2 regions of the Shewanella sp. SM32 genome follow, and region 1 is predicted to be linked to the other one. Evidence: riboswitches for the same ligand, from Rfam matches in the RefSeq annotation. Region 1 holds a riboswitch; the other holds the start of a gene.

Region 1 (20,273 bases):
GACTGCGGGCGCGATAAATCACTTCATTAGCCGTTTTGTCTGCTAATGAAAGGCTGACACCCGTTCCACGGAAGATACCGTCGAGTTTGCTACTTTGCACACTGGTGAAACCATTATTAATCCACTCTTTTGCGCGTTCTTTATTGGGGTAAACGTAATTAAACCATTCTTTTTCAGAATGAATTGCACCATTTTCCGCATTACCACCGATACGCTTTATATCATAGACGGGGCGAGTGAGCTTAAGTTTGGGATATTCGAATTCAATCCCATAATCGGTAAAAGGATCGATAAATCCGGGATAAATTGTATAACCACTCAAATCGATTCTAAATGCGCCAGCGGGAATGTCGTTGTGCTCAATAATGGCTTTAATTCGATTATTTTCAATTAATAAAGTGGCATCGCTTAAACGCTTTCCCGGGGCAATAATTAATTCAGCATGGGTAAATGCAGTGAGTTTACTGGATGTTGTTCCAGTATTGAGTTGGGCAAATGTTGTTTGTGATACTAAGCTAGCGATTATGCTGCAGCTTATCATTATCTTATTGTTTATCTGCATTATTTTATTCAATCGAGTGAGGGTGAACAAAGAGTAACTGAAAGCAGATGTAAATACTAAGGCTGAATTGTAACGTAATTTGAGCGGGAGTGAGGTGCGGAATTAACGGCTGTTGTTTAAGTTTGAAACGATTGATGGATATAAAAAAGCTCGCAATTAATGCGAGCTTTTATGCAAACTGGTGTTGGCAAATTAGCGCCATCACACTTGGTTGGATTAGATTAAGAAATCTTCCATAGAACGACCTTTGTTGATCTCGTTCTTAAATACGGTAGGCATACGGCCTTGGCCAGTCCATTGAACCATTTCACCGTCAACTTCAATTTGGTATTTAGCTGGACGAGGAGCGCGTTTCTTCGCAGCAGCTTTAACAGCTACGCCACCTAAGTCATCAATTGATAAACCAACGGCTTCCATTTGTTGACGGATTTCTTCAATCTTAGCATTACGAGCTGCCATGGCTTGTTCTTCTTCCTCAGCCATAGACTCGCGTTCTACTAAAATTTTATCTAATTTGTCGGCTAAATCACGTAACTCTTCAACGCTAAGTTCTTTTACTGCAGCTTTAAAACGACGGCCGTGAGTTAATATCTCTAAAAATTCGCTCATATCTATTTTCGTCCCACTCTATTTTTAATACAGGATAATGGTGAACAACACCTAAATGATAGAAACTAATATAGCTCGAATCAAATAAAATTATGCGTTTTAAGGAAATTAAATATTATTTATTTTTTGAACTTTTCTTATTCCCTCAAATAAGTGTCCAAAAAAGTGGCCGTTGCAGCGGATTAAAAAATACAAACAGGCGTTTGACTTTGGTTGACGTTAACGTTAACAGGACGTAAAGTTGCTCTATCCTGCATTGGTATTAACCAATGTTTTGTCCATGTACATGAAAGTGTAGGAAGGAAACCCTATGAAAGTATTGGTGCCCGTTAAGCGCGTTGTTGATGCCAATGTGAAGGTCAGGGTCAAAGCTGACAATACAAGTGTTGACACTGCAAACCTAAAAATGGCGTTGAACCCTTTTTGTGAAATCGCAGTAGAAGAAGCGGTTCGTTTAAAAGAAGCGGGTAGCGCTACTGAAGTGGTTGTTGTCAGTATTGGTAATAAAGCCGTGCAGGAACAACTGCGTACCGCGCTTGCATTAGGCGCAGATCGTGCAATTCATATCGATACTGAAGAAGAGCTCGTGCCAGTGTCTATCGCCAAATTGCTCAAAGCGGTACAAGACAAAGAACAAGCAGAGCTGGTGATTTTTGGTAAGCAATCCATCGATGGTGATAATAACCAAACTGGCCAAATGTTTGCCGCGTTAATGGATATGCCACAGGCGACCTTTGCTTCAGAAATCAAATTAGAAGCGAATACATTACAAGTCACCCGTGAAATTGACGGCGGCATGCAAACTCTCAAGCTGCCTTTACCTACTGTCGTGACCGCTGATCTACGTTTGAACGAACCCCGTTACGCTTCACTCCCTAACATAATGAAAGCCAAGCGTAAGCCATTAGAAGTATTTACTGTGGCAGACTTAGGCGTGACGTTAAAGAGTCACCAAACGATTGTGAAGGTCACTCCGCCAGCTGAACGTAAAGCGGGCATCATGGTAGCGTCGGTAGCTGAGCTAGTTGAAAAGTTAAAAAATGAAGCGAAGGTGATCTAAATGGCCATTTTAGTATTAGCTGAACATGATAATGCTGCACTGAAACTCGATACGGCAAAAATTGTTACCGCCGCCCGTGCCATAGGCGATGAAGTACATGTCTTAGTTGCGGGTCACCAATGTGGCGCGGTTGTCCAAGCGGCACAGGCACTACAAGGCGTTAGCCAAGTACTCGTTGCCGATGCCAGCGTGTATGAAGCGCATTTAGCAGAAAATTTTGCCAAATTGCTGGTGGACTTAGCGCCAAACTATGGTCACATTCTGGCCTCGGCTTCAAGTTTAGGTAAGGACACGCTTCCGCGCGTTGCGGCATTATTAGATGTCGCGCAAATCTCAGAAGTTATTACCGTCGTCAATGCCGATACCTTTGTGCGCCCTGTGTATGCGGGTAACGCCTTAGCGACAGTGCAAAGCCATGATGTCATTAAAGTGATGACAGTGCGCGCCAGTGCATTTGACGCTGCGCCAGAAGGTAACAGTGCGGCTGTGACGACACTCGATAAAGTGTTTGAAGCGAGAACTCAGTTTGTTTCTCAATCGCTGACAGTTTCTGCCCGTCCAGAGTTAGGCAATGCTGGCATTATTGTATCTGGCGGCCGAGGCATGGGCAGTGGTGAAAACTTCGGCATGTTAGAGCAACTTGCTGACAAGCTCGGTGCAGCAGTTGGCGCATCACGCGCTGCAGTTGACGCAGGTTTTGTGCCTAACGATTTACAAGTGGGTCAAACCGGTAAAATCGTTGCGCCAAACTTGTATATTGCCGTCGGTATTTCTGGCGCGATTCAACATTTAGCCGGCATGAAAGACGCTAAAGTCATCGTTGCAATCAACAAAGATCCTGAAGCGCCGATTTTTCAAGTTGCCGATTATGGACTCGTTGCAGATCTGTTTGAGGCGGTTCCTGAGCTGATTACAAGTCTCAGTTGATTTTATCTGTGATCTAGGTCACATTAAGTGGCTTTGCGGTAGCATCTGCTAAGCCGCTTATGTTTTTATGTGCCTCACGCCCGTGCAAGGGCGTTCTTAGAAGTAGAGGCGCGCCAAATATTAGTAGTGATCAGTAGGGTGATTCCGTTGATCGATTGCGAAAGGATTTGGTGCCGAAGTGGTTCGATTTATCACGATCAACTGCTGGGGTTGTACCTAATAGGTGCAGCACTGCCATAGTATTTTCCGATATGGATATTGGGAATAGTTACTATGGAGCGCTACTGATAGGACAGGTGACCTTGGGTATCTATTGCCTTTTCCCACCAGTTCAGTCGCCCTCCATTCGTATTTAACGAAGATAATAATCAATGACTGTTATGAATTATGCCGATTCGGCACTTTCCTTGTTGCCGCCTGCGGTGGCTATCGTGTTGGCGATCTTGACTCGCCGTGTACTGCTTTCTTTGGGGTTAGGTATTTTAATTGGTGCTTTATTGCTCAATCAATTTTCACCTTTAGCAACGGGTGAGTTTGTATTTAATGGCGTTAAAGGGCTTTTTTGGACTGATAAAGGTCTAAATTCGTGGAACTTATATATTCTCGGTTTCTTAATTGTACTGGGAATGATTACAGCGTTAATTACCGTAAGTGGCAGCGCGCGGGCTTTTGCCGATTGGGCTCGTTTACATATACGTAATAAACGTGATGCTAAACTATTGACTATGTTTTTAGGTTGTGTAGTTTTTATTGATGATTATTTCAATAGTTTAGTTGTTGGTTCGGTCGCTCGACCTGTTACCGATCGTTATTATGTTTCCCGCGCTAAGTTAGCTTATTTATTAGATTCTACTGCGGCGCCTGTGTGCGTTATATCTCCAGTTTCGAGCTGGGGCGCTTATATTATCGCACTCATTGGCGGGATATTAACTGCCCATGGTTTTGCTGATACGGGTCATTTGAGTATTTTTATTCAAATGATCCCGATGAACTTTTACGCAATCTTCTCCTTGTTATTATTACTTTTTGTTGTCTTTATGGGATTAGATGTTGGGCCAATGAGTGAGCATGAGCTCAATGCCCAACGTGGTAATTTATACGATGAGTCTAAAGGATTACCGCCTGGGGCGAACGCGGATTTACCTGAAGCCGAAACCGGTAAGATTTTAGGTTTGTTCCTGCCTATTACCGTGTTGGTATTTGCAACCCTCTATTTCATGATTAACAGTGGCGCTCAAGTACTCGCGGCGGAAGGGATTGAATTTAATATTATTTCTGCTTTTGAGAAAACCGATGTCAGTTCATCACTTTTCTTTGGTGCATTAATTGGTCTAGCGGTTTCGCTGATATTGAATTTAGTGCAAGGCGTTGAGAAATTGATGATAGTCAAAGGTATAGTGCAGGGCGCTCGCTCTATGCTGCCGGCGATTTACATCCTGTTATTTGCTTGGACAATCGCAGGTGTGATTGGTCAACTCGAAACCGGTAAGTTTATGGCGAGTTTAGCAACAGGAAATATTCCGTTCGCGTTTTTACCCGCCTTAATGTTTGTGCTAGCAGGTATTACCGCGTTCTCAACCGGTACTAGCTGGGGTACGTTCGGGATCATGTTGCCGATTGCTGCTGATATGGCGATGGGAAGTCACACTGGCATGATGTTGCCTATGCTTGCCTCTGTGCTGGCGGGGGCTGTATTTGGCGATCACTGCTCGCCAATTTCCGACACGACTATCTTGTCGTCTACGGGCGCCAGTTGCCACCACATCGACCATGTGGTGACTCAGCTACCTTATGCACTTATTGCGGCGTTTATTAGCTTAGTGGGTTATGTGGCACTTGGATTTACCGAGTCTGTTGTCGCGGGTTTAGTGGCTTGTAGTGTGGCATTTGTGATCAGTATTATCGTACTTAAAATCAAATCTAAAGGCGCAATTAGCTAGACGTTAATTGAAACCTTTCACTGCAAACGTTCACGACAAATAAGTCAAAATAAATCAGCCAGCATTATGCTGGCTGATTTTTTTGGTTAAGGCTGAGTTTGTCTTTATCTATAGCCTATCGCATTAAGGCTATCAACTCTTAGCTTAGCGTGCTTGATCTAGACCGCGGCGTTTAAGTAAGCCTTCTGTGGTGGGTTCTTGTCCGCGGAAGTTTTTGTAGGCGTCCATTGGCGCTATGCTATTACCCACTTCACGGATCGTTTTGCGGTACTTCATGCCTATTTCACGATTGAGCCCGCCTTGGGTTTGTACATAAGCAAACGCATCCGCCGCTAAAATCTCACTCCACATATAAGCGTAATAACTTGCCGAGTAACCGCCGGGGAAGGCGTGGGCAAAATAGGTCGACTTATAACGCGGAGGTACGGCACTGATGTTTAAGCCGTGCTTTTTCAGGGCATTGGCTTCAAAGGTTGGTACATCTTGCAGCGGCGTATCTGGGCTTAATGAATGCCATTCCATGTCTACTAATGCGGCGGCCATGTATTCCAGAGTGTCAAAGCCTTGGTTGAAGCTGCCTGATTTCAGCAGTTTTTGCAGCAGTTCATCGGGAATGGGTTTGCCTGTTTCATAGTGTTTCGCGTAGTTCGCTAACACTTTTGGATGGGCGGCCCAATCTTCTTCAAACGTCGATGGGAATTCGACAAAGTCGCGTGAAACCGAGGTGCCCGCCAGACTTGGATAAGTCACTTTAGAGAACATGCCGTGGGTGCCGTGACCCATTTCATGGAACATAGTGGTGACTTCGTTATAGCTGACGAATGTGGGTTGACCTTCGGGCGCTTTCTTTATGTTCATCACGTTGACGACCACAGGTTTAGTGCCTTCGAGGAAGGATTGACCGACGAACGAACTCATCCAAGCGCCACCACGTTTACCTTCACGGGCAAAATAGTCGGCGTAGAAAATGGCCATGCTTGAGCCATCGGCATCAAACATTTCGTAGGCTTTCACATCGGGATGGTAAACCGGTAAATCTGGGCGTGGTTTTAAGGTGACGCCATAGAGTTCTTTGAGTGTGTAGAATACGCCGTCTTCGAGCACACGGTTAAACTCGAAGTATGGGCGAATGCTATTGGCATCGAGGGCGTATTTTTCTTGGCGAACTTTTTCTGCGTAAAACTCCCAGTCCCACGGTGCCAGTTCAAATTTCCCACCGGTTTTAGTGATCATGGCTTGAATGTCGGCCGCTTCTTTCTCTGTGTTAGCAACTACCGCAGGCACCATTGAACCAAACATGCTGTAAACCGCTTCGGGTGTTTTGGCCATTTGCGGTGCTAATCGATAACTTGCCCAGTTTTCATAGCCTAATAGTGTTGCGCGCTCGGCTCTGAGTTTCGCTAAACGAGATACGAGTGACGCAGTTTCGTTTTCACCAGTTAAGCCACGGTTCGCTGAGGCTTCCCAAATACGCTGGCGTAGCTCACGGTTTTCCAGTGATGCCAACACAGGTTGGCGAGTGGTGTTGGTGATGTTAATCAGATACTTGCCATCGTGACCGGCCGCTTTGGCATCGTTCGCGGCTGAAGCTATTTCACCGTCGGTTAATCCAGCAAGTTCACTTTTTGAATCCACCACAACGGCGATTTCTTTGGTTAAGCGTAATAAACGCTGAGAGAACTCATTCGTTAGTGTTGATTGTTCTTCATTTAACGCGCGGATTTTAACTTTTTGTTCATCGGTAAGTTTAGCGCCAGCCATGATAAAGCGTTGGTGATACACCTCAACCAAACGCACGGCTTCTGGGGTTAACCCTAAGTTGGTGCGGTCGTTATAGATGGCTTCGATACGGGCAAATAGCGCTGGGTTTAAGTTGATATTATCTGAGTGGGCCGCCATTTTTGGCGCCATTTCGCCTTGGATTTTACGCAGTTCTGGATTGCTGTTTGACCCTGCTAAATTATAAAACACGCTTGATGCACGGTTGAGTAGGGCGCCGCTTTTCTCCATAGCCACAATCGTATTATCGAAGGTTGCTGCTGCCGGATTATTGGCTATTGCGAGAATTTCTTGGTACTGCTCTGCCATGCCTTGCTCTAGGGCTGGCGCGAAGTGCTCATTCTTGATGAGGCTAAAATCAGGGGCTTGATACTGCAGGTTACTGGCTTGGAACAGCGGGTTTTGGGTTTGTACCGAGATAACGTTAGGTGCTTTAGTTTCTGTGCTGCTGCAACCTGCCATGAATCCGGCGGTGAGAGTGGCGCCGATGGCGATGGCAATAAAACTTTTACGCATAATTGAGTGACTTCCTTTGAATTGTTGTTTTTTTAGGACTGTAACGTTAGTAACTTAAATAGGACTGAAAATGGCTTGTTATCGGGTAATGTCTAAGTAAAAAAGGAGCCTCGCATTAGCGAGACTCCTTTGGCTATTTCCTTGCAGGGAAAATAGGTACCGCTTTTTACTTACTTCTTAATCACGCGATGATGAGATGATTAATTAGCGAGTAAACTTGTGGTATTTATCAATACCAGAACTTCTACCTGTGTCATGACATACTGCACAGGATTCAGAGGTCGGTTGTTTAAACCAGTCAGCAACCTTTGGTATGCTGATTTCACCACCGTTGCTTGCCATATGCGCCTTAGCTGAATCGCTAGTGTGGCAGGCATAACAGTTAGCGGTGACTGGGCTTGTCATTTTGCTACCTGGCTCAGCGATGTATTGATTTGGCACTTTGCTTAAATCAATCGCTTTTTCATGACAGGCAACGCAGCTAGTAGAGGCTTCAATCGCGCCTGCACCGTTAGCGGTTTGCGCTTGAGTTCCATCAGCTTTAACTTCACCGACTTTAGCGCCATTACCCCAGTGCCAGCTGTGCACCATAGGACCAAAACCTGCGCCTAAGGCTGCTGAAGTACGTTCCATGCCGTTGTCATGGCAGGCGATACAAGCTTTACCACCTTCATCGAAGGCACCATTTTTGTGGAACGCAGTGGCATCGTTGTGACAAGTAGTACAGCTGTTAGTACTCGCTATCTCACGACGTTCGAAGCCAGAGACCTTTTGAGTGGTGACAGGGTTAACGACATCTGAGTAAGCCGTAAAGGATATGCCCATAGAACCATCATAACCTGTCGCTCTTAGGCTGCCATTACTTTGGTAGCGTTGCTTGCCATCATATTCCATCCAACCAGCGGTACTGAATGTCACGCGGGCAGAATAAACATAGTTAGCATTCACTGCGCTGATATCTGTCAGTAAATGACAGATATTTTTAGTGCCGTCAGTGTTGTAACCATAGTAGTAGTTAGTACGGTTACCTGGGCGACCCACTAAGCTGCCATTTTCATAGGAATGTAAATAAGCGCCCGCATAAACTACGGGTTTCTTAGCGTCATATACTAGCGGGCTAGAATAGTTAAAGTTGTCTTTAATGCTAAAGACGTTACCATCGGTGTCTTTCACTGTCAGTGTTGTACACCAGCCTGGGGCGGTTACTGCTGCCGCAGCACCTGTCGGCGCATAGTGGTCTGTCTTGGTAGAAATATCATCTACTTTAACAGGTGTTGATAGACTTAATTTATACTTAGCGCGAATCGCTTGGCGTTCGGTTATACCCGCTTTGCTTTCGTGCATAATGCGCAGATCCGCACCATTACTTGGGATAATAGCCCCTGGTACGCCACCACTGTCATGGCAATCAATACAACCTGGTCCAGCTACGTTGATGTTTTTAGGTGCTTCAACGTGACAAGATGTACAGTTTTGTACTGAAAAGTCTTTAGTAAAATCTTGGTGATTGATATGACCAATTTTAGATAGGGTGTTTGTCGCATAGCCACCCGTAGAGAAACCTTCAGCATTGACAACTGCACGGCTAACTGAACCGTGACACACTAAACAGCCTTCCACGAAGGTGACTTCGCTGTCCATGCCAGTAGCGACATAGCTTGCATGACGACGAGGGCTTGTTGAGTAGTCGATATGGCAAGAGTAACAACTATCAGTTGTGGTTGAATGGGTGCCTTCAGGTTTGTTAACGACCAGAGGTTTAGAGGTCGCAATACCATTATTACCACCGACACGTAACCAAACAATACCTTCAGTGCTTGGATTAACCCCTTTCATTGGTACTTTAAATTGGTAATGACCATCAGCTAAAGCGGTCAATTCAGCGCCGACGGTTGCTTGAGTTGCTTCACCGCCAATATGGACGTTATCTGCAACACCATTTTTATCAGCTTCGGTGCGGTTAGTGATGAAGCCTTTATCTGTTAGTGCAGCCACTTTGGCTTGAGCATTTAACAGTCCGTTGATTAGGTTATTGTTTTCATCTGTAATTTCAAATTCGTAAGTGATACTGCCTTCGCCAAAGCTATAGTTGATCACTTTGACGTTAGTCATAGTAGAACTGGTGACTGGGGGCGGTGTTCCAGGCTCTCCGGGTGTTCCAGGTTCACCGGGTGTTCCAGGGATACCGGGCGTTCCTGGTGCTCCATCTACACCATCTTTACCATCATCGCCACAGCCAACAAGGGCGCCAGTTAGTGCTAAGGCAACTAAATATGCCAGTTTTCTAGAGGTGAAAATTCTCATCATAATCTCCATTTGATCCAATATGCGAATAAAGGACGGAGTGGAGCACTAAAGTTTGCAGGGTAGATTAGTGCTTTGACCGTTGGTCTCAATTTGCAAGCTATCGAATACTTTTCTTTTTTTAATTGAGCACGTTTTGTCTCGAATGAAATATTACTGTTAAATTTGTGTTTGTTTTTTGAGCGCAAGCCCATTTATACCTATTACTTTGGAGGTAGATCGCACTTTTTAAATTTAACTTTTACTAATTTTTCCTTACGAAACAACATTTAAGTTTCAGTTAAGCTTTCATTAACAATTGAACGGCATCGGGGCGTTTTTTATGTTTTTTGCAGGGAGGAGTATTAAATGAAGTGGACTAGAAATATTTCAGGAGGCGATTGGGGATTAAAATGATTGATAAGTTGGTGTCATTGCAGAATTTCATGATAAAAGCTTAGCGGCTGCTAGTGTTCTGATGTGAAGCGCAATGTTAGACTAGCGCTCAATTTGGCTCTGGTAGCAGACGCGTAAGCGCTAACGTTTTTTAAAGGGTATAAGTCTTGGCTCAATTGTATTTTTATTATTCGGCAATGAACGCGGGTAAATCCACTTCCCTATTACAGTCATCCTATAACTACCGTGAACGCGGTATGAATACTTTGGTCATGACAGCCTCCATAGACGACAGATATGGCAAAGGTAAAGTGGCCTCGCGTATTGGCATTGAAACCGAAGCACAGGTATTTAGTAGCCAAGATGATTTGACTCAAATGATTAGCGATGTGCATCAAGCCACGCCATTAAGCTGTGTGCTGGTGGATGAGTGTCAGTTTTTGAGTAAAGAACAGGTTAAGCAGCTGACGCATGTGGTCGATAATATTGATATTCCTGTACTCTGCTATGGCCTAAGAACGGACTTTCAAGGCGAACTTTTTAGCGGCAGTCATTATTTATTAGCTTGGGCCGATAAATTAGTTGAGTTGAAGACTATTTGTCATTGTGGGCGTAAGGCTAACATGGTGGTGCGTCTTGATGGTGAAGGCAAGGTGATGCGCGAGGGTGAGCAAGTGGCGATTGGCGGTAATGAAAGTTACGAGTCTGTCTGTCGCAAGCATTTTCGTGAATTTATCTGGGATGCGCATGAATATGTGGGATGAGGCTTCGTTAATAGCGTGTAATTATTGAGCGACTCATTCTTTTTATGCGACTTAAATTAGCTCGTTTTGTTTTTAAGTCATACTGTCTGTTGCCTTAATCGCTGAAAATACCTTGATATCAACAAATTAATATTTGGCAAAATGTACTATCAGCTTAACATTAGTATTGATTAGTGGCGGTTGTGGGTCACAGGCACCCTTCTTTACAGTGAAGTTAGGTTTGATAAAGTGTGGAACATAATGGGTACTAAGACTAATTAATAGAGCCGGATAATGGCTAGATGAGTTTGATATCTTGCTTTACTGAGTGGCAACGGATTTGCTGAGTTGCATGAAAGATGAATATTTTAGTGTTTTTTTGGAGCTGTTTTGCCTAATTCCACATCAGAGATGAAGTTCGAAAATTATCGTCCTCGTCCACCACAACCTGAGCCTAAAGCTAAGGTTAAGCCGCCGCGTAAAGCCAGATCAAAGGGCAGGGTCTGGTTCTTATTTTTCATTCTGATTTGCTGCGCTGCATTGCTGATTGGACTTGAGGTTAAAACTTCGTTTTATCAAGCAAAATTCATCAATCAATATGCTAAGACGCTCACCTATGAATTAGAAAGCTCACCGAGCCAAGCGGTTATTTATCCTAGTTATGGTCCTTTTGATGAGCGCCATGGCTACAGTAAGTTACCTCAGTATATTGATAGGTTATTGCAACGGAATTTTCAGATAACGCAACAAGTGGCGTTTTCGCCAGCGTTGCAGGAATACGCTCAACTTGGATTTTTTCCGCCTTACCATGAAAAGGCCCAATCTGGGTTGACGCTGCTCGATTGCCGCAATACCGATTTATACGAATTTGCCTATCCTAAACGGGTTTATCAGGACGACGATAAGATCCCCAATGAAATCGTTAATACTTTACTGTTTATTGAAAACCGCGAGTTATGGACGACGGAAGAGAAACTCAATCCTGTGATCGACTGGCCACGTTTTGTGGTGGCAGGCATGAGCCAAATTGCTGAAATGGTTGGTATGAATGTCTCTACCGCGGGTGGCAGTACACTCGCGACTCAGATTGAGAAATTCCGCCATTCTTCCCAAGGTTTAACCTTAAGTATTAAGGATAAGTTACTGCAAATTGGCTCGGCCAGTGTGCGCGTGTATCAACAAGGTGAAAACACTGAACCTGCTCGTAAGCGCATCGTTCAAGATTATCTGAATACCGTTCCATTATCTTCGGCGCCAAATCATGGTGAAGTTCATGGTATTGGTGATGGACTGTGGGCGTGGTTTGGTACCGATTTCGATACTGCAAACAAGCTGTTAGCATCGCCGCAGATCAAAGGTAATGCCACCAAGCGCGGACAAGTATTCCGACAAGTGGTTGCCTTGATGATCGCCCAACGTCGTCCGTCCTACTATCTATTGCAAGGTCATGAAGATCTTGAAAACTTAGTCGATAGCCATATCCGTTTACTCGGCCAGTATTATTTGATTGATCGTGGCCTACGTGATGCTGCACTCGCGCAGAAATTGCAGTTTAAGGTCGCCAAGCCGCAGCGTAATACCCAATCTGGCGCAGATAAGGGCGTGAACACAGTTCGCATTCGCACCGCAGGCATGTTAAATGTGGGGCTGTATGATTTAGACAGGCTCGATTTGACGGTCAATAGTAGCTTACACAGTGACTTACAGCAGAAAGTCAGTCACTACTTACGAAGTCTGGCGCAAGTGCCTACCGCGGAGAAAGTGGGTCTGCTTGGCGAACGGTTACTCGACCCAAGTCAACTGCAAAACGTACTGTATAGCTTTACGCTTTATGAGCGCACTGAGACCGCCAACCGAGTTAGAGTGCAGACGGATAGCACCGATCAGCCTTTTGATATTAACGAGGGCAGTAAGTTGGAATTGGGCTCAACCGCTAAATTGCGGGTGATGGCGACCTACTTAGAAATCATTGCCGAGATCCACGACAAGTATTCCAAGAAACATGGGATTGAATTGGAATCCATCATTATCGAACCAAGGGATCATTTAACCCGTTGGGCGATTGATTACTTGATTTTGAATCCCGACAGACGTTTAGATCGCATGTTAGATGCGGCGTTACAGCGAGAATATTCGGCCTCAACCAGTGAACAATTTTTTACCGGTGGCGGGTTGCATGTATTTAATAACTTTAAAAAAACAGAAGATTTAAAAACGCCAACACTTTACCAAGCCCTGCAGGATTCGGTTAACTTGCCGTTTGTGCGCCTCATGCGCGATATCGTGAATTACAGCAGTAGTATGCAAAACGAGGGCAATATGGCCCAGTTGCTGCGTAATGATAAAGATCCGCGCCGTGACGAATATCTGCGAGTATTTGCTGATAGAGAAGGTAATACCTTCGTTACTAAGTTTTATCGTAAGTACAAAAAAGTGGCTGCGAATGAGCGTTTCGACATGTTTTTTGACGGTTTGTCCCAGTCGGAGCAGCAGTTGACGGCAGCGTATCGCTATTTACTGCCCGATGAATCTATGGCGTCATTTAAGGCTTTCTTGAAGCAAAGATTGCCGCAGGTGAGCTATACCGATGGTCGTATTAAGAGCTTATATAACAAGTACGGTCCGGATAAATATAATTTGCCAGATCAAGGCTATATCGCACGGGTGCATCCCTTAGAATTGTGGGTGCTGGATTACCTTAATCATAATCCTGATGCCAACTTGAACGATGTTAAGCAGGCGAGTGAAGCACAACGTCAAGAGGTTTACCGTTGGTTGTTTAGGACGCGGCATAAAAACGCCCGTGATGTACGAGTGCAAGTGATGCTTGAAGTTGAAGCCTTCCTCGACATACATCAACGTTGGGCGCGTTTAGGTTATCCCTTTGATTCTATGGTGCCATCCTTAGGCTCAGCACTGGGTAGCTCGGGTGACCGACCCGCAGCCTTAGCCGAGCTGATGGGCATTATTCAAAACGACGGCTATCGTTTGCCCACAGTGCGTATCAATCAGCTGCATTTCGCCGCAGATACGCCCTATGAAGTGAGATTGCAGAATCAGAACACCCAAGGTGAGCGGGTAATGCGCCATGAAGTAGCACAAGCCTTAAAAGCAGCGCTGGCGAACGTAGTGCAAAACGGCACCGCACGTCGTTTAAAGGGCATTTTTACCGATGAAAAAGGTGGCATGTTAGCCATAGGCGGGAAAACCGGCACCGGTGATAACCGTATTGTGACTCAGATGCAGCAAGGTAAAAAAGTGGCGACTACGGCGATGAACCGCACCGCGACCTTCGTGTTTTATCTAGGTGACAAATACTTCGGTACTTTGACCGCCTTCGTGCCAGGCAGTAAATCCGATGATTTTAGTTTTACCTCGGCGCTGCCATTGCAGGTGATGAAGGGCATGATGCCTATTTTAGCTCCCTATGTACAAACCGAGCAGGGCATGTGTGTGGTGAACGAATAAAGGCATGAATTAATAAGTGCCACGCCAACGACAAAGAGTGTTCCTGATGAACACTCTTTGTCGTTTTAAGGCTTAAATTCTCTATCGATTGAGTTTATTGCTGTGGTTAACATGGTTTAGTTAAAGCACTGTGATAAAAGTGCAGTGATTAAGATTACTGCGGCGATAACTGGTAAATTTTTGATTTAGCTTCATCGGTTACGAGATAAATCAGTCCATCTGGCCCTTGCACGACTGAGCGCAATCTTTGCCCTAATTCAGTTTTCAGCAGCCGCTCTTCTTTAATTATCTTGTCGCCATCAAGCACTAAACGCACCAGTGTTTTTTCCTTTAGGCTGGCGAGTAACAGATTATTTTGCCACTGTGGAAATTTATCGCCTGTGTAAAACATAAAGCCCGCCGTGGCAATAGAGGGAACCCATTTGTAGACGGGTTGCTCCATTCCCACCTTATGGGTACCTTCGCCGATGTTGCCGCCGCCATAATTCTCACCATAGGTAATCACTGGCCAGCCATAGTTTTTAGCCGCTTGGTCGATATTGAGTTCATCGCCGCCCTGGGGGCCATGCTCGCCCGTCCACAATACTTTGCTGATGGGATTAATCGCCGCGCCCTGCATATTGCGATGACCAATAGACCAGATCTCGGGTAAGGCGCCCGCCGTATTGACGAAGGGGTTATCCTTAGGCACTGAGCCATCGGCATGAATACGCACCACTTTGCCTAAATGATTGTCCAATGTTTGGGCGCTATCTTTTTCGCTATAGCGATCGCCGAGTGTGATAAACAAAGTGCCATCAGGCGCCCACACTAAACGAGATCCAAAATGGTGGCCGCTGTTGATTTTGGGTTGTTGACTAAAAACGCGGGTGAGATTTTCAAGCTTGTTACCATTGAGCGTGGCAAAACTGACCGCTGTGCTATTGAGTTCGCTTGCATCACCTTTAGCGGGTTCTGAATAACTGAAATAGATTTTTTTGCTGCTGGCAAAATCTGGCGCAAGCACGACATCAAGTAAACCACCTTGACCTTTGGCATACATAGGCGGTAAACCTGTTAAGGGTTCACCCACTTTGCCTGCGGTGCTGACAATGCGCATTCTGCCCGCACGTTCAGTCACTAGCATACTGCCATCGGGTAAAAATGCCATACCCCAGACATTCTCTAACCCTTGGGCTATGGTTTTTACCTGAATATTACCCGTTTCCGTTTTGACGCTAATGGTCGCTGCGCTAGCGGTTTCGGTGTAAAAAGCAGGTGAGCATACAATAAGACACAGGGCAAGATTTAAGGTGCTTAGCTTCAAGGTCTTTGGCATTAATTTACTCAGTCTCAAGGTACTCAGCTTCAAGGTCATCAGTTTCATCGCTATTCTTAAACACAGTGTTCTCCTATAGGATGGATCAGAGTAACAAGTCAGTCACATAAGGGCAATTTATCGGTGAGACCTTGTATTGAAAACTCGTCTGTCCAGCTTTTATGAGCTTAAGCTTCACAAATCAAAAGCCTAACGTATGAAAACTAACGCATGAAAAACTAGCGCATGAAAAAGCCTAAGGCCATTGCTAAACCGACGATCACAATAAAACCGCGTAGCAAGTGCTGTGAAATACGGTAGGCCAGCGCCGCCCCCACATAACCACCGACAATCGCCATAACGGCAAGCAGCAACAGATATTGCCCATCGATAACATTACCCGCGGCATAAACCACAACGGCGATGGCGGTGAGCAGGGCTGAAATCAGATTTTTAAGTCCGTTCATCCCATGTAGATTGGTTTGCCCCATCAGGCCAAAACTTGCGAGTAGTATGATGCCTAAGCCACCATTAAAATAACCGCCATAGATACACACAGCCGACAGCATTATCAGTGCCGTCATCGGACTTAACATTGGCGTAGAGGTGTTTTCGCCTTGCTCAGCGATTCTTCGTTTGAGCAACCAAGGGCCAACAATAAAGGCCGCGGTGGCCAGTAGAATCAGCCAAGGGATCAGCTTTGCGAAGACTTGCTCGCTGGTGGTCAGCAAAATACCCGCGCCAATACTGCCGCCAATTAAAGCAATTAAGATCAGATTTTTAAGGCTGAGACTCGCCGGATATTCGATATCCTTTCTAAAACGCCATGCGCTGGCGATATAACCGGGCAGCAGCGCGGCTGTCCCCGTGGCATTCGCCGCAATCGGTGGAACACCGACAAACACTAACGCTAAAAGGGTAATAAAACTGCCACCACCGGCAACCGCATTGAGCATGCCGCCTAAAAAGCCCGCGAGTGCAATAATAAGCCAGTCCATAGATACCGCTCCTTTGGACAATGAGAGAGTTAAACAGAGCGCTAAAAATGTGTCTGTTATTATGAGTCAATCTAAGCACTCACCCTAACAGGATGATTTCGATATTGAAAGTCGCGTAATGATTCGTTACATATCGCCATTCGTGAAGGTGAAAATATAGGATGAGTGAGCAGGCTTTAATTTGCTTAGTGCTAGGGGACTTGGTCCCAAATACCAGACATAAAAATAACCGCTGCTATGGCTTCACTTTGCTCGGTAAAAACATCTTCTCCCCAACAGTTTTGCCCACGTTCTTGGTAGTAAACATGAAAGGTACTGAGCATAGGTGTTCGAATGCAATACCAACCATCGAAGGTATTCTTAGCAAAATTGACCCAATACTGCGCATCAGCAGCTTGGATTTGCTGAATGAGTAATTCATTTTGCGATAGCAAAGCCACAAGCTCATTCTGGGTGGTTATTTGATGCTCGGCTTTTATAGCCTCGAGAAGATTTTTAAGTTTTATCATGGGATCTTTTTCATTCATCGAGAGTATCTACATCACTTTTAACGAATGGCCGCGGAGATGGAGGATTGGATTAATGCTTCAAAAATATCTGTTTGCCCGGCAGGAATAAGCTGCCTGTGAATTTCGCGGCGTTTCGCACTGTCGAATAAACGCTCCGCAACCCAGCCGGTTAAATAGAGTGAGGAAAGGCAGCCGCCCGCAGTGGCAATATTGCCATTAATCACGAGGGCGCAGTCTTCTACATCGACGCCCATGGCAACTAGGGCAGGTTTTGCATCGGGGTGAGTCGTTGCCGAGAGATTGTCGAGTAGCCCTAATTTGGCAAAGAAGAATGACCCCGCGCAGATACTGCCAAGCAATTGTCGTGTGGGATCTAATTTAAGGGCGGACATAAACTCAGTATCAGCAAGTGCCGCAGGTACGCCTTTGTAACCACTGCTGAATAATACCACGTCTGCATCAGCGACTTCGGCCACATGACCATCGGTTGCAACCATCATCCCCAAACTCGACCTGTGGCTAGGCTTTGTCCCGAGAACTTTTACTGTCCAATCGGTTTTTGTACGGCCGAGAATATCGCGCATTAAGAAGAAATCGATATCGGTAAATTCATCAAATATCACAATCGCAATCTGGTACATAAGCTTTCCTCTGGCTTGTATTGTGGATGACTTAAGGCTTGAATATGCTCAACCTTAAGCCTTGGGTCCTCAATATGAATAGAATCATGATTTTATTGGTTATCCATTTTTTATGAAAATTTGGTTAATCAAAATCTTAACCAGCACTAAACGATGGCAGTCGCTTGGCGAAAATAGCATGGGCATCAAAATCTTGGCTTTGCATTCTGGTTAATGTGTTGGTTAACACTTCATCGGCTGCATCTTCAATCCGCAGGATCTTCTCTGCTGCGACATAGTCGCTAAACGCTGTGCAGACTTGTTCAAACAAAGCTGTGATATCGCCAAAGGCCGGATGACTGAACTGCGGATTAGGCAAGCCCCTGAGGTCACGAAGCTTTAGCAGCATTAACGCCGTCAACGGTATGTATGATAGATGTCCATTGTGGAACTCAAAAAAACACTTTTTATCCCCGATGATCGCTTGTTCTACCTGATCATCGCAGAGGGTTTGCAGCATAGTGCTGATGAATTCGATATCCTGTGTATCCCAGTTATCTAAAAATGACGCATAGGAGAAAGGAGCTGTTTTTCGCAGTGTCACTTGCACTTCAGTGGTAAAAGGCGGCTCGATATGCCCCAGATAACGGCCATACAGCAGCACCAAAAAATCGCCAATAAAGCCATGGGAGCGAACAATCCAGCCCGAACGCCGCGCGGTTGCATCAGCGTGGTACAGCTCGTCCGCCTCGCGTTTAAGCCCAGCTAACAGCATCAGCACAAGCCGAAACACGCTGATTGTAGACCACATAGCGTTTGCTATCCCGCCAGTTTTTTCTAGCGATGAGCAATATTTATAGTAATCAATGGCGGTTGCAAAATAACCGTAAGCAAGCGAGCACATAAGCGGCTTAGGCTCAAGCAAGCCCGATTCAATATAGGTAAGTTGGGCTACATAGCCCCAATGACACTCGGGTACACCAAACTCAGCTCCAAATAATTCCCACTGGCGAAAATCCTCATCAAACTCACGATATTGTTTCACTCTCTCGAAACCATCTGTCATCCCACTGTCGATATAATCGGTCAGTAAATACTGGTCATATTCAAAGACGTTTTTGGCATAATCGCGCATATGTTTACGACTGCGACTGCGCTTATTGAGAAACTTGGCTAACATCTTGAGCATCCTTATTATTTAGGCTGCGGCAAGTTTACCGCAACGGCGCTAAATATCACTATCTGTAGCACTTTTGAAGCAAGCATTAAGCGACTCCGTTGTAGCGATGGTGAACACACATTCGCCAGCAAAGAACCTTGCTAACATATGGTGTTATCAGTTTAATGCGCGACATTGTTCATTATTGAATATGCTGGGATGGGGAGGAAACCGCACTCTTGCGTTGGCGACCATCGGAAAAAGGGACTTTTTCGTTGAGCCCCCAAGGATGGGTTTACGGCGTGTCGCCAGAGCATTAGTGCTGTTTATGGCGATAAGCTCTCAAAAAGTACCTAGACTGCAAAAGCTCACAGAAAACAAGGTTTGTAGTGAACAAGCTGGTGGTGAATTTTACTCATGGTTCTCCGCTTCGTGGGGAGAACAAAAGCAACGAGGCCCAGAATCATTTTTTGGGCCTTGTTGGTATCGTAAAACGTCGGTTAACGCTCAAAATTCTTTAGGTTAAAGCTTCAAACTAACTTGAGTTTCAACCTTAGCCGCTATACGTTACTTGCGCATTTTAGAGAACGCTTAAAACACCATTTCTGGTACATGCTCTGGCACGATTAATTTGCCGGCGGTTTTGCTGACGATTTCTTCTACGCTGACGCCTGGCGCGCGCTCTAGTAGATGGAAAGCGCCATCTTTGATTTCGATAAAGGCTAAATCTGTGACGACGCGTTTAATGCAGCCGTAACCTGTTAGCGGCAATTCGCACACGGGTAGCAGCTTAGAATTGCCGTATTTATCGGCGTGCATCATAGTCACGATAATGTTTTCGGCGCCCGCGACTAAATCCATCGCGCCGCCCATGCCTTTGATGAGTTTGCCGGGGATCATCCATGAGGCGATAGAGCCGTTCACATCGACTTCAAAGGCGCCGAGCACGGTTAAGTCCACATGGCCGCCACGGATCATGGCAAAGCTTTCCGCCGATGAGAAAAACGAGGCGCCTTTGACTGCGGTAACGGTTTGTTTGCCCGCATTGATTAAATCGGGATCTATGGTGTCTTCGGTGGGGAATTCACCCATGCCGAGTAGGCCGTTTTCTGATTGCAGCATGACTTCCATGCCTTCGGGAATGTAGTTGGCCACCAGTGTTGGAATGCCAATGCCGAGGTTAACGTAGTAGCCATCTTTTAATTCTTTGGCGACGCGCTGAGCCAGTTGTTCTCTTGATAATGCCATGATATCTATCCTTTCTATTTGGCTTTGACGCTTTGGTCTTTATTCTTAGGTTTTTACCCTTAGTTTTAACTTTAGGGAGCTAAGTGCCAATTGCGTTAACTGTGTTTTAAGGTTTTGCCAGCGCCTTTTATTTCGCGGCTTTTACCGTGCGTTGCTCGA
Region 2 (11,065 bases), on a different contig from region 1:
TCACCTTCCCTGCGAAGTTGCCGCGGGGCGTTGGAATAAATTGCGTGAGTCCGGTCATGGATGACCGGCTAGCTTTCGCAGGTACAGGGACGTTGCCTTCGGAAGCGATAGCTATTTATCCATAAGGCCAAGGCTAGTAACTAATGCATGTAACTTCGCTAGTGGCGGCAAGGGAGATCCAAGAGGGAATTGCTGTTGATCCCCTCTTGGTCGGGTGTGGGTTGAAGACCCACGACTTTGATTCACCTCGGCCGTTAGGCCGCATAAACTCCAAATGTGAAACCCATCGCTAAAACTTTACAGATCCCTGATTTCGCAATCACAACTCAAAATGTCGCATTACGCGACAACAAAAAAGCCACTGTGGTCAGTGGCTTTTATCCTAAAAATCAGAATCTAAGCGATTCTGCTTAGTCCAGACTTGGTTCTTCACTGTAATCAATACCGTGATAGCTCAGGCAAGCGTCGACTTCGTTGCTACTGCCTAGGATGACGGCAACACGTTGGTGAATTTGAGTTGGTTGAATATCTAAAATGGTTTCATAACCCGTTGAGGCTTTGCCGCCAGCTTGTTCGACTAAGAAGGCCATTGGGTTGGCTTCGTACATTAAACGCAGTTTGTAAGGCTTTTTCGGATCTTTATTGTCGGTTGGGTAAGTGAAAATACCGCCACGGGATAGCACGCGATGTACATCGCCAACCATGGCCGCAATCCAGCGCATGTTGAATGATTTTTCGCGTGGGCCAATTTTACCGAGCAGTAAATCGGCAATATAGGTTTGCATTGGCGCTTCCCAAAAACGCTGGTTCGACATATTAATGGCAAATTCGGCTGTGTCTGGGCTAATGCTCATGGCGGCATTCGTCAGTAAAAACTCATTGGTTTCTGGGTGCAAAGTAAACAGTTGCACGCCTTGGCCTGTGGTTAATGCCAGCATGGTTGATGGACCATAAAGTACATAACCAGCGGCTAATTGGGCGCGGCCAGATTGTAAAAAGCTAGTTTCAGTCAGCTCGCCAGCAGGGGCGGGCAGGACGGAGAAAATGGTGCCGACTAACGAGTTGATATCGATATTAGATGAGCCATCAAGTGGATCGAAACACACCAGATATTGACCATTTTGGCTGACTTCAACCACATGATCTTCTTCTTCCGACGCTAAACCGCGCACTGTACCGTCAGCTTTTAAGGCATCTTTGAGCATGTCGTTGGTGATAATATCCAGTTTTTTCTGAGTTTCACCTTGGACGTTTTCTTGCTCAGTCGCGCCTAACACGCCCGCAAGTGCACCGTGGCGAACGGCATGGCTAATGGCTTTTGAGGTGTCGGCTAAGGTTAAAATTAGGTGGGAGAGGGAGTCGTTCACTGCCTGTGAGGTCAGGTGCTGGGCCAGAGTCTGCATGTTATGTCCTTTAGAGGTTCAACAATGAGGTCAATTTCGTTATTTGCCGCGAATGATAACTCAGTTAGTCGACAATTTCAGCGATGTTGCTGATGCTTTTAGCGAATATTAGGGCTTTTGGGGATTATTTGGATTGAGCTTGGCGCAAGGGCCTAATTTGTATCGGCATATTGTATGCTCTTTCTATTTATAGGCGGCCTCTGGCACAATGTCGGCTTGTTTTTAATCGCTGACATCTTAGGCGATTATGCTCCCAAGGAATAATAATGATTAAAAATAGGTTAACTTGGTTCCCTGCGTGCTCACTTAAGGTGCGCGCCGTTCCCCTACTGATAGCGAGCCAAATGGCCATGATTTCGACAGCTATGTTTTCAATTACCCCAGCTTTTGCAATGGAAGGCGGCAAACTGCCACTGACGATTGAGCGAATGAATGCCTCGCCCGCATTAGCGGGCACCAGTCCTCGTGGTTTGAAACTGTCACCCGATGGTCAGCGCGTCACTTATCTTGCGGGCCGTAAAGACAATCAAAACTTTTATGATCTCTGGCAGATGGATGTAAAGACGGGCAAATCTAGCCTATTGCTCAATGCCGATAAGTTGGCAAGCAATGAATTATCCGATGAAGAAAAGGCCCGCCGCGAACGCCAACGTATTTATGGCGAAGGCATTATGGAGTACTTCTGGGCCGATGATAGCCAAGCGCTATTAATTCCGGCTGCTGGTAATCTGTATTATTTTTCTCTTACCGATAGTAACGTGACTCAATTGCCGATTGGCGAAGGGTTTGCTACAGATGCACGCTTATCGCCCAAGGGGCATTTTGTGTCTTTCGTGCGGGATCAAAATCTGTATGTGTTAGATCTGGCGACCAAAAAACTCCAAGCTATGACGAGCGATGGCGGCGGGGCTATTAAAAATGCCATGGCCGAGTTTGTCGCTCAGGAGGAAATGGATCGCATGACAGGTTATTGGTGGGCGCCCGATGAATCGGCCATCGCCTTTACCCGTATTGATGAGTCCGGTGTCGAGCAAGTAACCCGTAACGAAATCTATGCTGATGGTATTAAACTTACTGAGCAGTGCTATCCCTATGCCGGCAAAAACAACGTCGATATCGCCCTCGGTGTGGTCACGTTAAAAGATAAGGCTATCAATTGGGTGACCCTGCGCGAAGAGAGCAACGAAGACAAGAGCAAAGATATTTACCTGCCGCGGGTCGATTGGTTGCCCGATAGCAAACATTTGTCGTTCCAGTGGCAGAGCCGCGATCAACATAAGCTAGATTTGCAACTGGTGGCGTTAGACTCGCTGACTAAGCCAAAAACCTTAGTGAAAGAACGCAGTAACGCTTGGGTGAACCTCAATAACGATCTGCACTTTTTAAAACAGCAATCGGCTTTTATTTGGGCATCTGAGCGTGACGGCTTTAATCATCTGTATCTTTTTGACTTAAAAGGCAAACTTAAAACCCAATTGACTCAGGGCGAGTGGGCTGTCGATGCGTTGGAATACATAGATGAAACCGCTGGTTGGGTATATTTCACTGGCCGCAAAGATACGCCAATCGAGAAACAACTTTATCGCGTGCCTTTAGCGGGTGGCAAGGTTGAGCGGGTAAGCAAGCAAGCGGGCATGCACGATCCTGTGTTTGCCGACAATCAAAGTGTGTATCTGGATTATTTCAATAGCTTATCTCAGCCACCGCAGATCAGTTTACACGGTGACAAGGGCCAGCAACTGGCTTGGGTTGAGCAAAATGAAGTCAAGCAAGGCCATCCTTTATATGACTATGCGGGTCTGTGGCAAATCCCTGAATTTGGTGAACTGAAAGCCGAAGATGGCCAAGTGTTACAAACCCGTTTATTCAAACCTGTTCCCTTCGATGCGAGCAAGAAATACCCTGTCGTAGTGCGGGTTTACGGTGGGCCGCACGCACAGTTAGTGACCAACAGTTGGAGCGAGCAGGACTACTTTACCCAGTATCTGGTGCAACAAGGCTATGTGGTGTTCCAGTTGGATAACCGCGGCAGTGCCCACAGGGGCACAAAGTTCGAGCAAGTGATTTACCGTCATTTGGGCGAAGCTGAAGTCAAGGATCAAAAAGTGGGAGTGGACTATTTGCGCAGTCTGCCATTTATCGATGCCGATAATGTGGCGATTTACGGCCACAGCTACGGCGGTTACATGGCCTTGATGAGTCTATTTAAGGCACCCGATTACTTTAAAGCCGCGATTTCGGGGGCTCCTGTCACCGACTGGCGCTTATATGACACCCATTATACTGAGCGTTATTTAGCTCATCCCGAGGGGAATGAAAAGGGTTATGAAGCCAGCAGCGTGTTTCCCTATGTGAAAAACTATCAATCGGGTCTGTTGATGTATCACGGTATGGCTGATGATAACGTTTTGTTTGAAAACAGCACTCGGGTTTATAAAGCACTGCAGGATGAAGGCAAGTTGTTCCAGATGATCGATTATCCTGGATCTAAACATTCGATGCGTGGCGAGAAAGTGCGTAATCACTTATATCGCTCACTGGCAGATTTCCTAGATAGGCAGTTGAAAAACGCCAAATAGTAGGCATAAAAAAACCAGATCCTAGGATCTGGTTTTTTGTGAATAGATTCTTATCAAACCAATTAATGCGGATGTCGCTTAGCGGGCGATTAGCCTTCTAAGTTACCGCAAAAACGATAGCCTTCACCGTGAATAGTCGCGATGATTTCTGGCGTATCTGGCAAGCTTTCGAAATGCTTACGGATACGACGGATAGTCACGTCTACAGTACGATCGTGTGGCTTAAGTTCACGGCCAGTCATTTTCATCAGTAGATCGGCACGAGTCAAAATTTTGCCTGGGTTTTCAACAAAGTGCAGCATAGCGCGGAACTCGCTACGTGGCAGTTTGTAAGATTCACCCTGTGGGCTCACTAATGAACGGCTGTTGATCTCTAAGCTCCAATCATTGAAGCGGTAGTATTCTACTGAGCTCTTTTCTTCGACTTCAGCGCCAGCGCTGTTGACACGAGTCAGAAGGTTACGAGCACGAATCGTTAATTCACGTGGGTTGAACGGCTTGGTAATATAATCGTCCGCGCCAATTTCAAGTCCAAGAATTTTGTCGACTTCGTTGTCACGACCTGTCAGGAAGATAAGACCGATGTTGTTGATTTCACGTAGTTCACGTGCCAACAATAGACCATTCTTACCTGGCAAGTTAATGTCCATAACGACCAAGTTAATTTTGTTTTCCTGCATAGCCTTATGCATTTCTGCGCCATCATTGGCCTCAGTTACCACATACCCTTCTGCCTCGAAAATACTTCTCAGCGTGTTACGGGTAACGGCTTCATCTTCAACGATCAGAATGTGCGGATTTTGCATATTATTTACCTAAATTTTAATCAGTTTATACTAACCAATAAGAGCAACTTACTTCGGGCTCTTATATTCATAAAAGCGTTGATACTTCCTTGAACTGCTTTGTGCTCAAAAGGAAAATCTTTACGGTGACATCTATATCTGGATGTAGATTAAGTGCACGTTTAAGTGTAATACGAGAAAACGTAATCAGTATCAACTTCGATAAGCAATAGTTAGAATAAGTTCCTTAACTATTGTTTTTTTTAAATGTTTAAAAGACAAATCAAATGTAGAACAGATTTTAAACAGATGCCCGGTCAGTTCACGTTACTTTAAGCGATATATGTAACAAACTGTATTGAACGATAAGCATCTTGCTCAATCTGTTTCAACTCACCAGTACGTACATTGTACTCGTTTTAGTCATTTGTTAACAAATGAAATGTTAACAAATTTTAGGTGAGCAGGGGTTTTTACCATGATATTTACTTTAGCTATTGATTAGTATAACTAATGTATTTCTTATTCCTGTGAGCCAGTTCACGCCTCTTTGGATTTTACAATCACTCTGCTACACTAGCTTGGGTTCATTTTTCGACTAGACTACCAATGGACAATACGACTCAAAATTTGTGGCAATGTTACCAAGCGCCGTTGTTTTTGCTGACTCAAGCATTATCCTGTGATTTTTCCTTTGCTGTTATTACCGCTCATAATCCCGCTTCAAAGCTTCTCTCTCCTAGCCAAAACCGTTTACTCGATCGCCAACTTCTTCGTGAAATTGAATTACTCGGTAGCCCTTATCGTGCTTTAGTGGGCGCTGCACCGGATTTATCCCACATGGAAAAAAGTTGGGCCGTGTTTATCGATAGAACGATGGCATTGCAATTGGGTAAGAAATTTAATCAATATGCGATTTATGTTGTCGAACAAGGGGATGTGAGCTTAGTGCCTTGCACCTTGGATGGACATGATGAAGTGTGTTTAGGCAAATTTAGAGATTATGTGCAGCTGGTATACGAGCTACCCGATTTGAACATTTAGTTGTTTTCAAAAGATTTTATTTAAATTGTTCATTTGTTATGAAATTAGCATTGACTTCATTAGGGGTTTATTGCTACTTTTTTCGTCCCTTTCCTAGGAAAGGAACAGAAGAGGAGCGTTAACTAGGTAGTCGGTCAGAGGAGCACAAACTCCAGCGATGACTGATGAGGGAGATTAACGCCGAGGCATAGATATGGTTGCTGCATGTTTATGTCGGTCGCTCAGGCTGAATCCTGACGATTGTCACCTGTAATTGGTGGAGAGCTTCTGGTGACGATTGCTGTTTCCCTTCTTTTGGGGTGCGTTATCATTGAGCACCAGGCTCTTCGAACGAAGTCAGTTCGGAGTGTGATCATGTTAGTTAATCAATATCTTATTCAATCTGCATTTATTTGTTGCCCTACGTGTTTCACGGAGGTGCGCTAATGTCCCTCGTTGTCGCAAAATTTGGTGGCACCTCAGTTGCCGACTATAACGCTATGAATCGCTGTGCAGACATAGTGTTAGCTAATCCTCATTGTCGTTTAGTCGTGGTCAGCGCTTCGAGCGGCGTGACTAATCTGTTAGTGGAATTGACCCAAGAATCGATCAACGACGATGGCCGATTACAGCGATTAAAACAAATTGCCCAAATTCAATATGCGATTTTAGATAAGCTCGGTCGTCCTAACGATGTGGCCGCCGCATTAGATAAATTATTGAGTCGCATGTCGGTATTGAGTGAAGCGCTCGCATCACAACGCAGCAAAGCGACTATGGATGAGTTGTTGTCCCTCGGTGAGCAATGTTCTTCGGCGTTGTTTTCGGCGGTGATCCGCGAGAAAGGTGTCAACTCAAGTGCCTTCGATGTGCGCCGAGTATTACGTACTGACAGCCACTTTGGCCGCGCTGAACCTCAGGTTGAAAAGATTGCGACTTTAGCTCGTGATTATCTACAGCCACTGTTAGCGGAGCAAGTGATTGTGACACAAGGCTTTATCGGTGCCGATGAATCGGGTCAAACGACCACGTTAGGTCGCGGCGGTAGTGATTATTCTGCTGCACTGTTAGCTGAAGCGTTACGCGCCTCAGCGGTAGAGATTTGGACCGATGTCGCGGGGATTTATACAACGGATCCTCGTTTGGCGCCCAATGCCTTTCCGATTGCCGAGATCAGTTTCAATGAGGCTGCCGAGATGGCGACCTTTGGTGCCAAGGTATTGCATCCAGCGACTATTCTTCCTGCCGTTCGTCAGCAAATTCAAGTGTTTGTGGGTTCAAGTAAAGAGCCTGAAAAGGGCGGAACTTGGATCCGTCATCAAGTGGAAGATGCGCCCGTATTCCGCGCTGTGGCTTTGCGCCGCGATCAAACCCTATTAAATCTTCACAGCTTGCAAATGTTGCATGCGCAGGGCTTTTTAGCGGAAACCTTTGCGACATTAGCGCGACATAAGATCAGTGTGGATTTGATTACCACATCAGAAGTGAATGTGTCTCTAACCCTCGATAAAACCGGTTCAGATTCAAGTGGACAAGGTCTGTTGAGTGAGGCATTGCTGCAAGAATTATCACAGCATTGTCGTGTGCGAGTTGAAGATGGATTGGCCTTAGTGGCGATTATCGGTAATCGTATTGCGACGACACCGGGTATCTGTCGCCGTGTATTTGAAGTGTTAGAGCCACACAATGTGCGGATGATTTGCCAAGGTGCCAGCCCACATAATCTGTGTGTGTTAGTGGCCGAAGCGGAAGCGGCACAAGTGGTTAAATCGCTGCATCAAAATCTGTTCGAAGGCGTTTAATATGTTGCCGACAACATCGTCTCTGCAAATCGGGGAGCTTGCCGCAGGGCAAGCACTCACTTTGCCTATCTACCATTTCAAGCCGAGTGACGATAAGGCGACTGGCCCCAAAGTGTATATTCAAGCCAATGTCCACGGTGCTGAAGTACAAGGGAATGCGGTGATTTATCAGTTGATGAAGCAGCTTGAACACTGTGACATCCGCGGCGAAATCACCTTAGTGCCATTGGCCAATCCACTCGGGATCAACCAAAAAAGTGGTGAGTTTACCCTTGGCCGATTTGATCCTATTACGGGCGCGAATTGGAATCGTGAGTATTTGAATCATGCTATCGATTTACCGACTTGGTATGGGGAACATACCAAGCTGAGTGATAGCGAGCTGCTCCAAGCCTATCGCAGTACTTTGGTTGAAGCCTGTCAGCAAAAATTGCGGCATGAATGGGGCATCACAACGGGTCATAGACTTGCGGTTAACCTGCAGATTATGGCCCATGGCGCGGATATAGTGCTCGATCTGCACACCGGTCCTAAGTCTTGTAAGCACTTGTATTGCCCTGAATATGACTTAGCTGCTGCGCAGTTTTTGTCGATCCCTTATACGCTCATTATCCCCAATGCCTTTGGTGGCGCCATGGATGAGGCTGCGTTTTGTCCTTGGTGGCAATTGAGTGATTTTGCAAAATCTCAAGGGCGTGATTTAGGAGTTGCAGTGTCAGCGTTAACCTTGGAATTGGCGAGCCAAGAGCGCGTCTGCCTTGAGGATGCACGGGTTGATGCACAAGGGATTTTGGCATATTTAAGCCACCGAGGCGTGATCGCTGAAACCGTTGCACCCGCTAAAATGACGCGTTTTGGTTGTTATCTAAAAGACTATAAAAAATATCACGCGCCAAGTGCTGGGTTAGTGGAATACCTCGCACCTGTGGGTGAGCCATTAGCTGCGGGGCAGCCCTTAGTGAATTTGCTGCGAATGGATTTATACGGTACGGCGGATGAGCTAAAAACGGTTAGTTTGCCGCAGGACTGCGTGCCGATTTTGCACTTTGCTTCGGCGTCAGTGCACCAAGGAACAGAGCTTTATAAAGTCATGACTCATGTGTTTGAGTTGCCAACGACATAATCGCCCGCTTAGAGCATAAGCATTAGCCCATAACAATTAGTTTATGGGACTGAGCGAAAACAACGCCAATCCTAATCGATTGGCTTTGTTGTTTTAAGGTGGCTATAACCACTTAAATCGATAAAACAGCGCCATTTGCAGGGCGACGAGTGAGATTAATATGCCGCAGAAGGTTGCGAAGGCCCAAGTGTTGTCCGCGCCCGGTATCCCGCCAATATTGACCCCAAGTAAGCCTGTTAAAAAGCCCAACGGTAAGAAGATTGCTGACACTAAGGATAAGAAGTATAAGCGTTTGTTGAGTTGCTCCGACTGCTGACTGAGTAATTCTTCTTGAGTCACATTAGCCCTATCGCGCAGGGCATCGAGATCTTCAATGGTGCGGATAAGTTTATCGTTTGTTTCCCTCAGCTTGAGTCGCTCAGTATCTTTAAATAGGCTGAATTGCTCGGAAATCATTTTCGAGAATGCTTCGCGCTGTGGGGCTAAATAGCGGCGAATGGCCACAGTTTGACGGCGCAGTTCGGCGATATCGGTACGTAAGTCTTTCACATTGCCTGAGACGACTAGCTCTTCTAAATCAGAGAGCTGTTCTTCCAATTTATCAATAAACTCGACTTTACGATTGGTCAGTCGCTCGCAGATTGCGACGATAAAGTCCCCCGTAGTTGTAGGCCCATTTCCCTCAAGGATCAGCTCGGCGACATCTTTGACCGACTGTAACTCGCGATCGCAGGTGGAAATGATCCGCTGTTTATCGGCATAGATACGCACTGCCACCATGTCTTCTGGAGCAGAATTGGGGTTGAGGTTAACGCCGCGTAATGCGAGTAATATGCCTTCACCTGTTATCACTGCACGGGGACGAGTGTCTTGGGCGAGTAGGGCATCACTTTCGACCTTAGGCAGACCGCTATTGAGTATCCAGTGGCGTGCCTTTTTATTACGATAGCGAAGGTGTAACCAGAGTAGGCCATCCTGAGGATCCCATTTTTCGATCTGTTCTAGGCTCAAGGTGGAACCCGCTTGGGCGCCGCTGAGCACTAAACTGTAGATAAACCCTTCGTGCATATCGCATTCCATTTAACTTTCAAAATCATCCAAACAAACTAACTGATTTTGTCATGAAAATGAAGTCAGTACTTATGCTTAACGACATGAGGCAAATGTGAATTGACATAAATTTGATGTGCTGAGGGATGCAAGCAACTTAGCCAAGGATAGGTTAAAATTAGCATTAGTAGGCTTAGATCAAAGAGACAATAAAATGGAATACGAATTTCGGCGTAACAGTTTAACTGGCACTTTTTTGGCTAGCTTTAGCATGGATCATGAAGTGCTTGGGCAATGGTTTACGGAAGAATTAGGGACTGAGTTAGCTAAAATTCAGCAAGTGTTGGGTGTGATAAAAGAAATTCAAGCCGATAAACGAGGTTCATGGCGTCTTGTTGGTAATGATTTTACCTTAGAGTTAGAGCGTGAACAGGCCCGAGTCTTTGCCAATGCCTTAGGTTTTGAGCAAGAATATGAATTGGAAGAGGCTATGTCACTCTATGATGCTGAGTCAGAAGCTTATTGTGGCCTAGAGGATTTTGAGCTGGCGCTATTGAGTTGGCAGCAATTTATTGAGAAAGGTTTGTAATCATTTATTTAATCTCTATTTGATAAAAACATAAAGGCAATCATGGGATTGCCTTTATTGTTTTCGCGATACCAAGCTCATTTTCGTATCTTTAATTATTAAGGTAGCGCACCGCCATTTCGGTTCTCGATTTAGCATTGGCTTTACGCAGTAGGTTTTTCACGTGCACTTTAACTGTGCCCTCACTAATGTGTAAATGCTCTGAAATCATGCGATTACTTAAGCCTTCCGCCAGTTGCTGTAGAATTTGCAGCTCCCTTGGGGTTAGGCTCGAAATCCATTCTTGTTCATCGGTCGCATCTTTAAGTTCGTAAAGGTATTCTTCGACTTCATCGCTGATCACCCTGTGGCCAAGCATGGCATTTTTGAGTTTTTCGAGCAGCAAATCTGGCTCAGTATCTTTGAGCAAATAGCCGTCGGCTCCAGCGCGAAGTAAACGGATAACATCCTGTTTTGCATCGGAAACGGTGAGAATTACTATGCGTGAGGTAACACCTTCTTGGCGCATGGCGTTGAGGGTATCTAGGCCTGTCATGCCTTTCATATTCAGATCGAGCAATATGATGTCGGGTTCATCGGTGACCACTGCGGTTAATGCGTCTAAACCACTACCGGCTTCGCCAAATAGGCTGAAGTCAGGATCTGAAGCGATGAGCTGGCAGATGCCTTTGCGCAAGAGGGGATGGTCATCGACCACCAGTACGGAATAAG

Evidence for each region. A riboswitch is a leader RNA that binds a small molecule or an ion and turns the genes downstream of it on or off. The one in region 1 is predicted to bind lysine.
Region 2: linked by a shared signal. The riboswitch ahead of lysC (lysine-sensitive aspartokinase 3) and the one ahead of L5M10_RS13255 (Na+/H+ antiporter NhaC family protein) in region 1 are both predicted to bind lysine.

What each region holds. Positions count from the first base shown of each region.
Region 1 covers NZ_JAKKRO010000029.1:40,092-60,364, reverse strand. Annotated here, with positions in the region: partial or broken gene L5M10_RS13275 (amidohydrolase) at 1-562, opposite strand, end outside; gene L5M10_RS13270 (H-NS family nucleoid-associated regulatory protein) at 779-1,171, opposite strand; gene L5M10_RS13265 (electron transfer flavoprotein subunit beta/FixA family protein) at 1,482-2,231, shown strand; gene L5M10_RS13260 (electron transfer flavoprotein subunit alpha/FixB family protein) at 2,232-3,158, shown strand; lysine riboswitch at 3,254-3,450, shown strand; gene L5M10_RS13255 (Na+/H+ antiporter NhaC family protein) at 3,530-5,098, shown strand; gene L5M10_RS13250 (M3 family metallopeptidase) at 5,243-7,393, opposite strand; gene L5M10_RS13245 (multiheme c-type cytochrome) at 7,598-9,697, opposite strand; gene L5M10_RS13240 (thymidine kinase) at 10,240-10,836, shown strand; gene L5M10_RS13235 (transglycosylase domain-containing protein) at 11,206-14,283, shown strand; gene L5M10_RS13230 (PQQ-dependent sugar dehydrogenase) at 14,438-15,649, opposite strand; gene L5M10_RS13225 (sulfite exporter TauE/SafE family protein) at 15,820-16,578, opposite strand; gene L5M10_RS13220 (cytoplasmic protein) at 16,770-17,087, opposite strand; gene L5M10_RS13215 (DJ-1/PfpI family protein) at 17,126-17,728, opposite strand; gene L5M10_RS13210 (hypothetical protein) at 17,865-18,887, opposite strand; gene L5M10_RS13205 (hypothetical protein) at 18,961-19,392, shown strand; gene L5M10_RS13200 (CoA transferase subunit B) at 19,458-20,114, opposite strand; gene L5M10_RS13195 (CoA transferase subunit A) at 20,242-20,273, opposite strand, start outside.
Region 2 covers NZ_JAKKRO010000091.1:510-11,574, reverse strand. Annotated here, with positions in the region: gene L5M10_RS22180 (class 1 fructose-bisphosphatase) at 411-1,403, opposite strand; gene L5M10_RS22175 (S9 family peptidase) at 1,670-3,982, shown strand; gene arcA (two-component system response regulator ArcA) at 4,072-4,788, opposite strand; gene L5M10_RS22165 (DUF3293 domain-containing protein) at 5,377-5,811, shown strand; lysine riboswitch at 5,912-6,086, shown strand; gene lysC (lysine-sensitive aspartokinase 3) at 6,237-7,592, shown strand; gene L5M10_RS22155 (succinylglutamate desuccinylase/aspartoacylase family protein) at 7,594-8,715, shown strand; gene L5M10_RS22150 (zinc transporter ZntB) at 8,818-9,783, opposite strand; gene L5M10_RS22145 (YacL family protein) at 9,980-10,354, shown strand; gene L5M10_RS22140 (response regulator) at 10,446-11,065, opposite strand, start outside.